2 regions of the Burkholderia mayonis genome follow, and region 2 is predicted to be linked to the other one. Evidence: predicted binding sites of a transcription regulator. Region 2 holds the regulator's gene; the other holds the start of a gene.
The links. The regulator FNR, encoded in region 2, switches genes on or off when oxygen is low (the NO sensors DNR and NnrR bind a similar motif). The targets are predictions, from matches to a motif close to TTGATNNNNATCAA.
Positions count from the first base shown of each region.

Region 1: the regulator FNR is predicted to act here: its motif matches at 1,313-1,326, upstream of WS70_RS29580 (PHA/PHB synthase family protein).

Region 1 is NZ_CP013387.1:2,378,936-2,382,784, forward strand. It holds partial or broken gene atpD (F0F1 ATP synthase subunit beta) at 1-1,153, opposite strand, end outside; gene WS70_RS29580 (PHA/PHB synthase family protein) at 1,500-3,293, shown strand; gene WS70_RS29585 (bifunctional enoyl-CoA hydratase/phosphate acetyltransferase) at 3,304-3,849, shown strand, end outside.
Region 2 is NZ_CP013387.1:156,280-160,128, reverse strand. It holds gene WS70_RS19365 (hypothetical protein) at 1-197, opposite strand, end outside; gene WS70_RS19360 (universal stress protein) at 620-1,087, shown strand; gene fnr (fumarate/nitrate reduction transcriptional regulator Fnr) at 1,237-1,989, shown strand; gene WS70_RS19350 (LysR family transcriptional regulator ArgP) at 2,028-2,921, opposite strand; gene WS70_RS19345 (LysE/ArgO family amino acid transporter) at 3,029-3,649, shown strand.

The DNA of each region.
Region 1 (3,849 bases), 530 kb from region 2:
GCTCGATCACGCGGCGCACCTCGATCGCGACCTCGACATGCTCGTCGCCGACGACGAGCGGATCGAGCAGGATCGACGACGACGCGACCGGATCGATCGCCGGATACATCCCTTCGGCCGCCATCGCGCGCGACAGCACGACCATGCTGTCGACGTGCGCGGCGATCGCGGTGACGGCCGGATCGGTGAAATCGTCGGCGGGCACGTACACGGCCTCGATCGCCGTGACCGCCGCGCCCTCGACCGACGCGATCCGTTCCTGCAATGCGGCGACCTCGCTCGCGAGCGTCGGCTGGTAGCCGACCCGCGACGGCAGCCGCCCGAGCAGCCCCGACACCTCGGCGCCCGCCTGCACGAAGCGAAATACGTTGTCCATCAGGAGCAGCACGTTTTGCGCGCGCTCGTCGCGGAAATATTCGGCGATCGCGAGCGCGGTGAGCGGCACGCGCCAGCGCGCGCCGGGCGGCTCGTTCATCTGCCCGTAGACGAGCACCGTGCGGGCGAGCACGCCGGAGCCGCGCATGTCGAGCAGCATCTCGTGCCCTTCACGCGAACGCTCGCCAATGCCCGCGAACACCGAAATCCCGCGATAGCGCTCGACCATCGCGTGGATCAGCTCCATCACGAGCACCGTCTTGCCGACGCCCGCGCCGCCGAACATCGCCGCCTTGCCGCCCTGCGCGAGCGGCGCGAGCAGGTCGATCACCTTGATGCCGGTCGCGAACAGCGCGGTCGCGCTCTTCTGCTCGGACAGCGGCGGCGCGCCGCGGTGGATCGGCCGGCGCGCGGCGTCGGGCGCGAGCGCCGCGCCGTCGTCGCCGGGCTCGCCCGTCACGGTCAGCAGGCGGCCGAGCACCGCGTCGCCGACCGGCACGCGGATCGGCCCGCCCGTCGCCCGCACGGCGGCGCCGCGCTTGAGCCCGCCCGTCGGGCCGAGCGCGAGCGCGCGCACCGCGGCGTCGCTCAGGTGCGCGTGCACCTCGGCGAGAATCGGCGCCGCGCCGTCGATCGGAATCACGAGCGCGTCGTTCAGCGCGGGCAGCGCGCCGCCGTCGAACGCGACGTCGACGACCGCGCCGCGCACCGCGACGACCCGTCCGTCGCGCGCCGCTTCCGCCGCAGTCGTGCCGTTCGTCGCATGCTGATCCGTCACCGTCGCTCCCGTCTGACTTGTCCGTCGATGGCTTCACCATAACGGCGCACGCGGCGTGCCGGCTGATCTCGGTCAACAAACGGGAAATCGCCAGATGAATCCGTGCGCGATGCGATACGCGACGATTGCGCGGCCGTTACGCGATTCGCTCGGCTTCCATTGATGCAAATCAGATTCCGCAGATCTATGCGTCGCTACAGTAGCCGTGTCAGTGATCGTCGACGCATGCCGTCGAAGCGCACGGCGGGCGACTGCGCCCGCCGCGCGGCTTCGCGCTCGGCCGGCCGCACCGGCTGCCTCGGTTCGTCATGTCGTCGCCCGCGTAGCGCCAGCCGAAGGAAGCCCGATGGATACACGCCATACCCCTGAATCCGGCGCGCCCGCAGCGCCGCTGCCCGCCCACCCGCCCGCGTCGTACGAGCAGGAAAGTCCGTACCGCGTATTCGATTTCGCGAAGGAGGCCGCGCTCGCGAAGCTGACGTCCGGCCTGTCTCCCGCCGCGCTGCAGCTCGCGCTGTCCGACTGGCTGATTCACCTCGCGGCCGCGCCCGGCAAGCGCGCCGAGCTCGCGTCGCTCGCGATGAAGCATGCCGCGCTGCTCACCGAGTACCTGTTCGAAGCGACGACCGGGCGCACGCCCGCGGCGCTCGCGCAGCCGTCGCCCGGCGACCGGCGCTTCCGCGCGAACGTGTGGCAGCTCGAGCCGTACCGCTTCTGGCACCAGGCGTTCCTGCTCGCCGAGCAATGGTGGCGCGCGGCGACCCACGAAGTGCCCGGCGTGTCGCGCCACCACGAGGACGTCGTCGCGTTCTCCGCGCGGCAGATGCTCGACACGTTCGCGCCGGCGAACTACGTCGCGACGAATCCGGAGGTCGCGCAGCGCACCGTGCTGTCGTGCGGCACGAACCTCGCGCAGGGCGTGTGGAATTATCTGGACGACGTCCGGCGCCTGATGACGAAGCTGCCGCCCGCGGGCGTCGAGCGCTTCCAGGTCGGCAAGGACGTCGCGACGGCGCCCGGCCGCGTCGTGTTCCGCAATCATCTGATCGAACTGCTGCAATACGGCCCGGCAACGCCCGACGTCTACGCGGAGCCGGTCCTCATCGTGCCCGCGTGGATCATGAAGTACTACATTCTCGATCTGTCGCCGCACAACTCGCTCATCCGCTATCTGGTCGGCGAGGGGCACACGGTGTTCTGCGTCTCGTGGCGCAACGTCGCCGCGAGCGACCGCGATCTGAGCCTCGACGACTACCGCCGGCTCGGCGTGATGGATGCGCTCGACACGATCGGCAAGATCGCGCCCGGCGCGAAGATCCATGCGGCCGGCTACTGTCTCGGCGGCACGCTGCTGTCGATCGCGGCCGCGGCGATGGCGAACGCGGGCGACGAGCGCTTCGCGTCGATCACGCTGCTCGCCGCGCAAACGGACTTCACCGAGCCGGGCGAGCTGCAGCTCTTCATCGACGAAAGCGAGATCTACTTCCTCGAAAGCATGATGTGGGAGCGCGGGTTTCTCGGCGCGCACCAGATGGCGGGATCGTTCCAGTTGCTGATGTCGAACGACTTGATCTGGTCGCGCATGATCCACGACTACCTGCTCGGCGAACGCACGCCGATGATCGACCTGATGGCGTGGAACGCCGACTCGACGCGAATGCCGTACCGGATGCATTCCGAGTATCTGCGCCACTTGTTCCTCGACAACGATCTCGCGACGAACCGCTACGTGATCGACGGGCAGACGGTGTCGGTGCACAATATCCACGCGCCGTTCTTCGTCGTCGGCACCGAGCACGATCACATCGCGCCGTGGCGCTCGGTTTACAAGATCCACTATCTGACCGACAGCGACGTGACGTTCGTGCTGACGGCGGGCGGCCACAACGCGGGCATCGTCAGCGAGCCCGACCATCCGAAGCGCCATTACCGGATGAAGGTCACGACCGCCGAAGCGCCGAGCATCTCGCCCGACGAATGGCTCGCCGGCGCGACCGATTGCAAAGGCTCGTGGTGGCCCGCGTGGCATGCGTGGCTCGCCGAGCATTCGAGCGCGCAGCGCGTCGCACCGCCGCGGCTCGGCAAGCCCGGCGCGGAAACGCTCGGCGACGCGCCGGGCACCTACGTGTTCCAGAAATAAGGAGCGCCGCGTGGAGCGCGAAATCCTGCAGAACCGGCCGTTCGAATCGCTCGCGATCGGCGACAGCGCGTCAGTCGTGCGCGCCGCGTCGCGCGACGACATCGACCTGTTCGCCGCGATGTCCGGCGACGTCAATCCAGCGCACCTCGACGCGGCGTTCGCCGCGCACGACCTGTTCGGCCACGTCGTCGTTCACGGGATGTGGACGGGCGCGCTCGTGTCCGCGGTGCTCGGCACGAAGCTGCCGGGGCCGGGCACGATCTATCTCGAACAGACGCTCGAGTTCCGGCATCCGGTCGCCCCGGGCGACACGGTCACGGCGACCGTGACCGTCAAGGAGAAGCATCCGGAGAAGCGGATCGTGCTGCTCGACACGCGCTGCACGAACCAGGACGGCCAGGTCGTGCTGCGCGGCACCGCGACCGTGATCGCGCCCGACAAGCCGATCGCGTGGGAACGCGCGCCGGCGCCGGACGTCGCGGTGCGCCGCCACGACCGCTACGAGACGTTCGTGCGCGACGCGCGCGAGCAGCCGCCGCTGCGCACCGCGGTCGTC
Region 2 (3,849 bases):
GCCGTGCTCGGCCGCGCGAACTTGTACGGCAATTCCTGCCGATCGAGATAAGCCTGAATCGTCGGCCATTGAGCGTCCGCGAGCAGCATTTCGCAGACGTGCGGCATATCGGGCGACGCGCTGTCCACGCCGATCAGGTCCGGCAGCGAGTACCGGTCTGCGTCTTCGGTCAGCAGTTCGAGCGTGACATACGGCATTGGTCTCCTCCTTTTCCGGTTGAACGAAACGAACAAGCGGGCGCAGCGGCTACGCCCATCGGCACGCATCTCCGACGCCAGCGCCGGCCGTCCTCCATCGAACGCCGCACGAAACACCGGGAACGGTATCGCCCGATGTGTTTCAAATCAGCATCGGCTCGCGTCGGCAGGCGAGCAAGCCCGAGATCCGGTCAAGTCTATTACGGCATTGAGGAACGCGGCATGAGCCGACCCGGTCGACACGCAAATCGCGCGCAAAAAAACGCCGCATTCGATCGAAACCGGAAAAGTCGGGCGCCGCGTTTACTCGGCTGCGTCAGTTGGCTGCACCGTAGTCAGTAATCGTTTACCTTGTAAAAAGACATCGTCAAACTCGATCGGCCGAACGGCCGATCTTTTCTCAACCGCACCACGGAGACATCATGTACCAGCGCATTCTTGTTGCAGTCGACGGCAGCGAAACGGCACGCCACGCATTCGACGCGGCGCTCGACATCGCGAAGACGAGCGGCGCGCAACTGCAGCCCTTCTACGTCGTGGAAAATGCTGCGATCTACTACAACGTGCCCGGCTACGATCCGTCGATCCTGCGCACGCAACTGCTTCAGCAGGGCAACGATCTGGCGAAGGAATTTGCGCGGAAGATGCAGGAAGCCGGCGTGACGGGCGCGATGAAAATCGGCGAAGCGTCGTCGCTCGCCGACGTGCCGTCGCTCATCGTCGACGGCGCCAAGGCGTTCGGCGCCGATCTGCTCGTGCTCGGCACGCACGGCCGCCGCGGTTTCAAACGACTCGTGCTCGGCAGCGTCGCTGAACAGTGCGTGCGTCACTCGGCGCTGCCCGTGCTGCTGATCCCGTCCGCCGCCCATCCGGAAGATCAGGAAAGCTGACCGAACGCAATGGATGCGATGTTTCGCCGCAACCGCGCGTTGCGGCCGAACAAGGAAATCGCACGGAGCGTCGCGGCGTTTTGTCGCTAAACAGGCTTTGCCCACGATGGGACAATGGCCCTGTTGATTCAACCTCAGAGCCATCCATCATGCTTACGCCCGTCGCCCGACCCGCCGCCGCCGCTCCCGTCCATGCCTCCAGCACGTGGGCACCGCGTCAGGCCGCACACTGCTCGACGTGCGCGATGCGCCATCTCTGCATGCCCCAAGGGCTCGCACCCGAGGCGCTCGCGCGTCTCGAATCCGTGATCTGCACCGCACGCCCGGTCCGGCGCGGCGAAACGCTGTTCCGCGAAGGCGACAATTTCGACAACCTGTACGCGGTTCGCTCCGGATCGCTGAAGACCATCGCCACACGCCACGACGGCCGCGAGCAGGTTACCGGCCTGCATCTCGCGGGCGAAGCACTCGGCCTCGACGGCATCTGCGACGACGCGCATCCGCGCACCGCGGTCGCGCTCGAAGACAGTTCGGTCTGCGTGATTCCGTACAGCGCGCTGAAGACGCTGTGCTCGGAAGCCGGCACGATGCAATTGCGAATGCACAAGCTGATGAGCGAGCAGATCGTCCGCGAGACGTCGCAGACAATGGTGCTCGGCTCGCTGAACGCTGAGGAGCGCGTCGCGGCGTTCCTGCTCGACGTGTCGTCGCGCTACATGAAGCGCGGCTATTCGCCTAACGAATTCAACCTGCGGATGACGCGCGAAGACATCGGCAGCTATCTCGGCATGACGCTCGAAACCGTCAGCCGCACGCTGTCGAAATTCCACAAGCGCGGGCTGATCGAGATGCAGGGCCGGGTGGTCCGCATCGTCGATTTCGACGGCCTCCATCGCCTGTAAACCCGCGCGGCTCGTTTTTTTCATCGCATCACATCGAATCAATCGAGAAACTGCGCGGCACGCTTCTTGAGCGCCGCGCTGAACTCATCGAGCCAGCCGATCGACAATCGCCAGCTCTGCCAGTAGAGTTCGACGTCGATGCTCTTTCCTTCTGACAAATCAACGAGTTCGCCCGCGGCGATCTGACGCTCGATCATCCGCTCCGGACACATTCCCCAGCCCAGCCCCGCCTCGCACGCGCGCAGATAGCCGGCGACGTGCGGAATCCAGTGCTGCGGCGGATCGAGATCCACTCGCGTCACGCGCCGGATGAAACGTGCCTGCAGGCCATCCTTCGGATTGAACATCACGCACGGCGCGCGCCGCAGCGCGTCGCGGTTGATGCCGTTGCCGAAATAGCGCGCGTGGAACGCGGGCGAGCACACCGCGTGATAGCGCATCCGGCCGAGGCGCGTCGAGCGGCAGCCCTGGATCGGCTCGGCGAGCGCCGTCACCGCGCCCTGCACGCTGCCGTCGCGAATCCGTTCCGCCGTGTAGTCCTGATCGTCGATCACGAGATCGAGCAGCGTGCCGCTTTCCGCGCAGAACGGGCCGACTGCGTCGACGAACCAGGTCGCGACGCTGTCGTCGTTGACGGCGACGCGCAGTATCGGCCATGCGCCCGTCTCCACGCCGGCGAATCCTGGCATGTGTCCGGACAGTTCGGCTTCCAGCATCCGCACGCGCTCGGTGTGGCGGCACAACAGCGCGCCCGATGTCGTCGCGACGCACGGCTGCCCGCGCTTGACGAGCACGCTCCCCACTCGCTCCTCCAGCAGCTTCACGCGCTGCGACACTGCGGAAGGCGACACGTTGAGCGCTTTCGCCGCCCGTTCGAACGAGCCGTGACGGATCACTTCGGCGAGCGCATCGAGCAACGCGTAGTCGAGCATCAGTTTTCCTTAATCAGCATTAGATTATTTAGCTTTTCTTACTCAAGCGATCATCGCAGACTAGCGCCTCTCGCTCCGTTAGTCCATCGCCTGAAGCAACAACGAACATGAACTGGATCGCTTTTTCTCACGGCGCGATGCTGTGCGCATCGCTCATCGTCACCATCGGCGCGCAAAACGCGTTCATCCTTCGGCAGGGAATCATGCGCTCGCATGTCGGCAAGATCATTCTGCTCTGTACGCTGTCGGACATGATCCTGATCGGCGCGGGCGTCGGCGGCGCGTCGGTGCTCGTCGAACGCTACCCGACCTTCGTTCACGCGGTGCTGTACGTCGGCCTCGCTTATCTCGCGTGGTTCGGCCTGAGCGCGCTGCGCCGCGCGTTCAAGCCCGGCCACGAGACGTTCGACGCGACGGGCGCCGCCGTCGCGCCGCCCGTGCAGCGCGCATGGCCGATCGTGCTGATGACGCTCGCGTTCACGTGGCTCAATCCGCACGTGTATCTCGACACGTTCCTGTTGATCGGCACGGCCGGCGCGCGCGAGCCGGAAGGCGCGCGCAGCGCATTCGCAATCGGTGCGATGACGGTCAGCGCGATCTGGTTCGTCACGCTCGGATATGGCGCGCGTTTGCTCGCGCCGTGGTTCAAGCGCGCGCTTGCATGGCGCGTGCTCGATGGCGCGATCGGCGGCATGGTGCTGTTTCTCGCGGCCGTGCAGTTGCGTTGAGGGTGTGATGTGCTTCGCGCGGCCTGCGAGCGCGTGGGTCTCGTATGTCGCAAGCTGCGACGATCGGCGCGCCGCACGCAAACGTCGGGATGCTCCGCGGCTCGAGCAGCGCGACGTTTGCCGCCGAATCGAATCCACGACGTGTCGGCGCAGCGGATGCCCGTCCGCAAGCGCGGGATGATCGAAATCGCGCGAAGCCG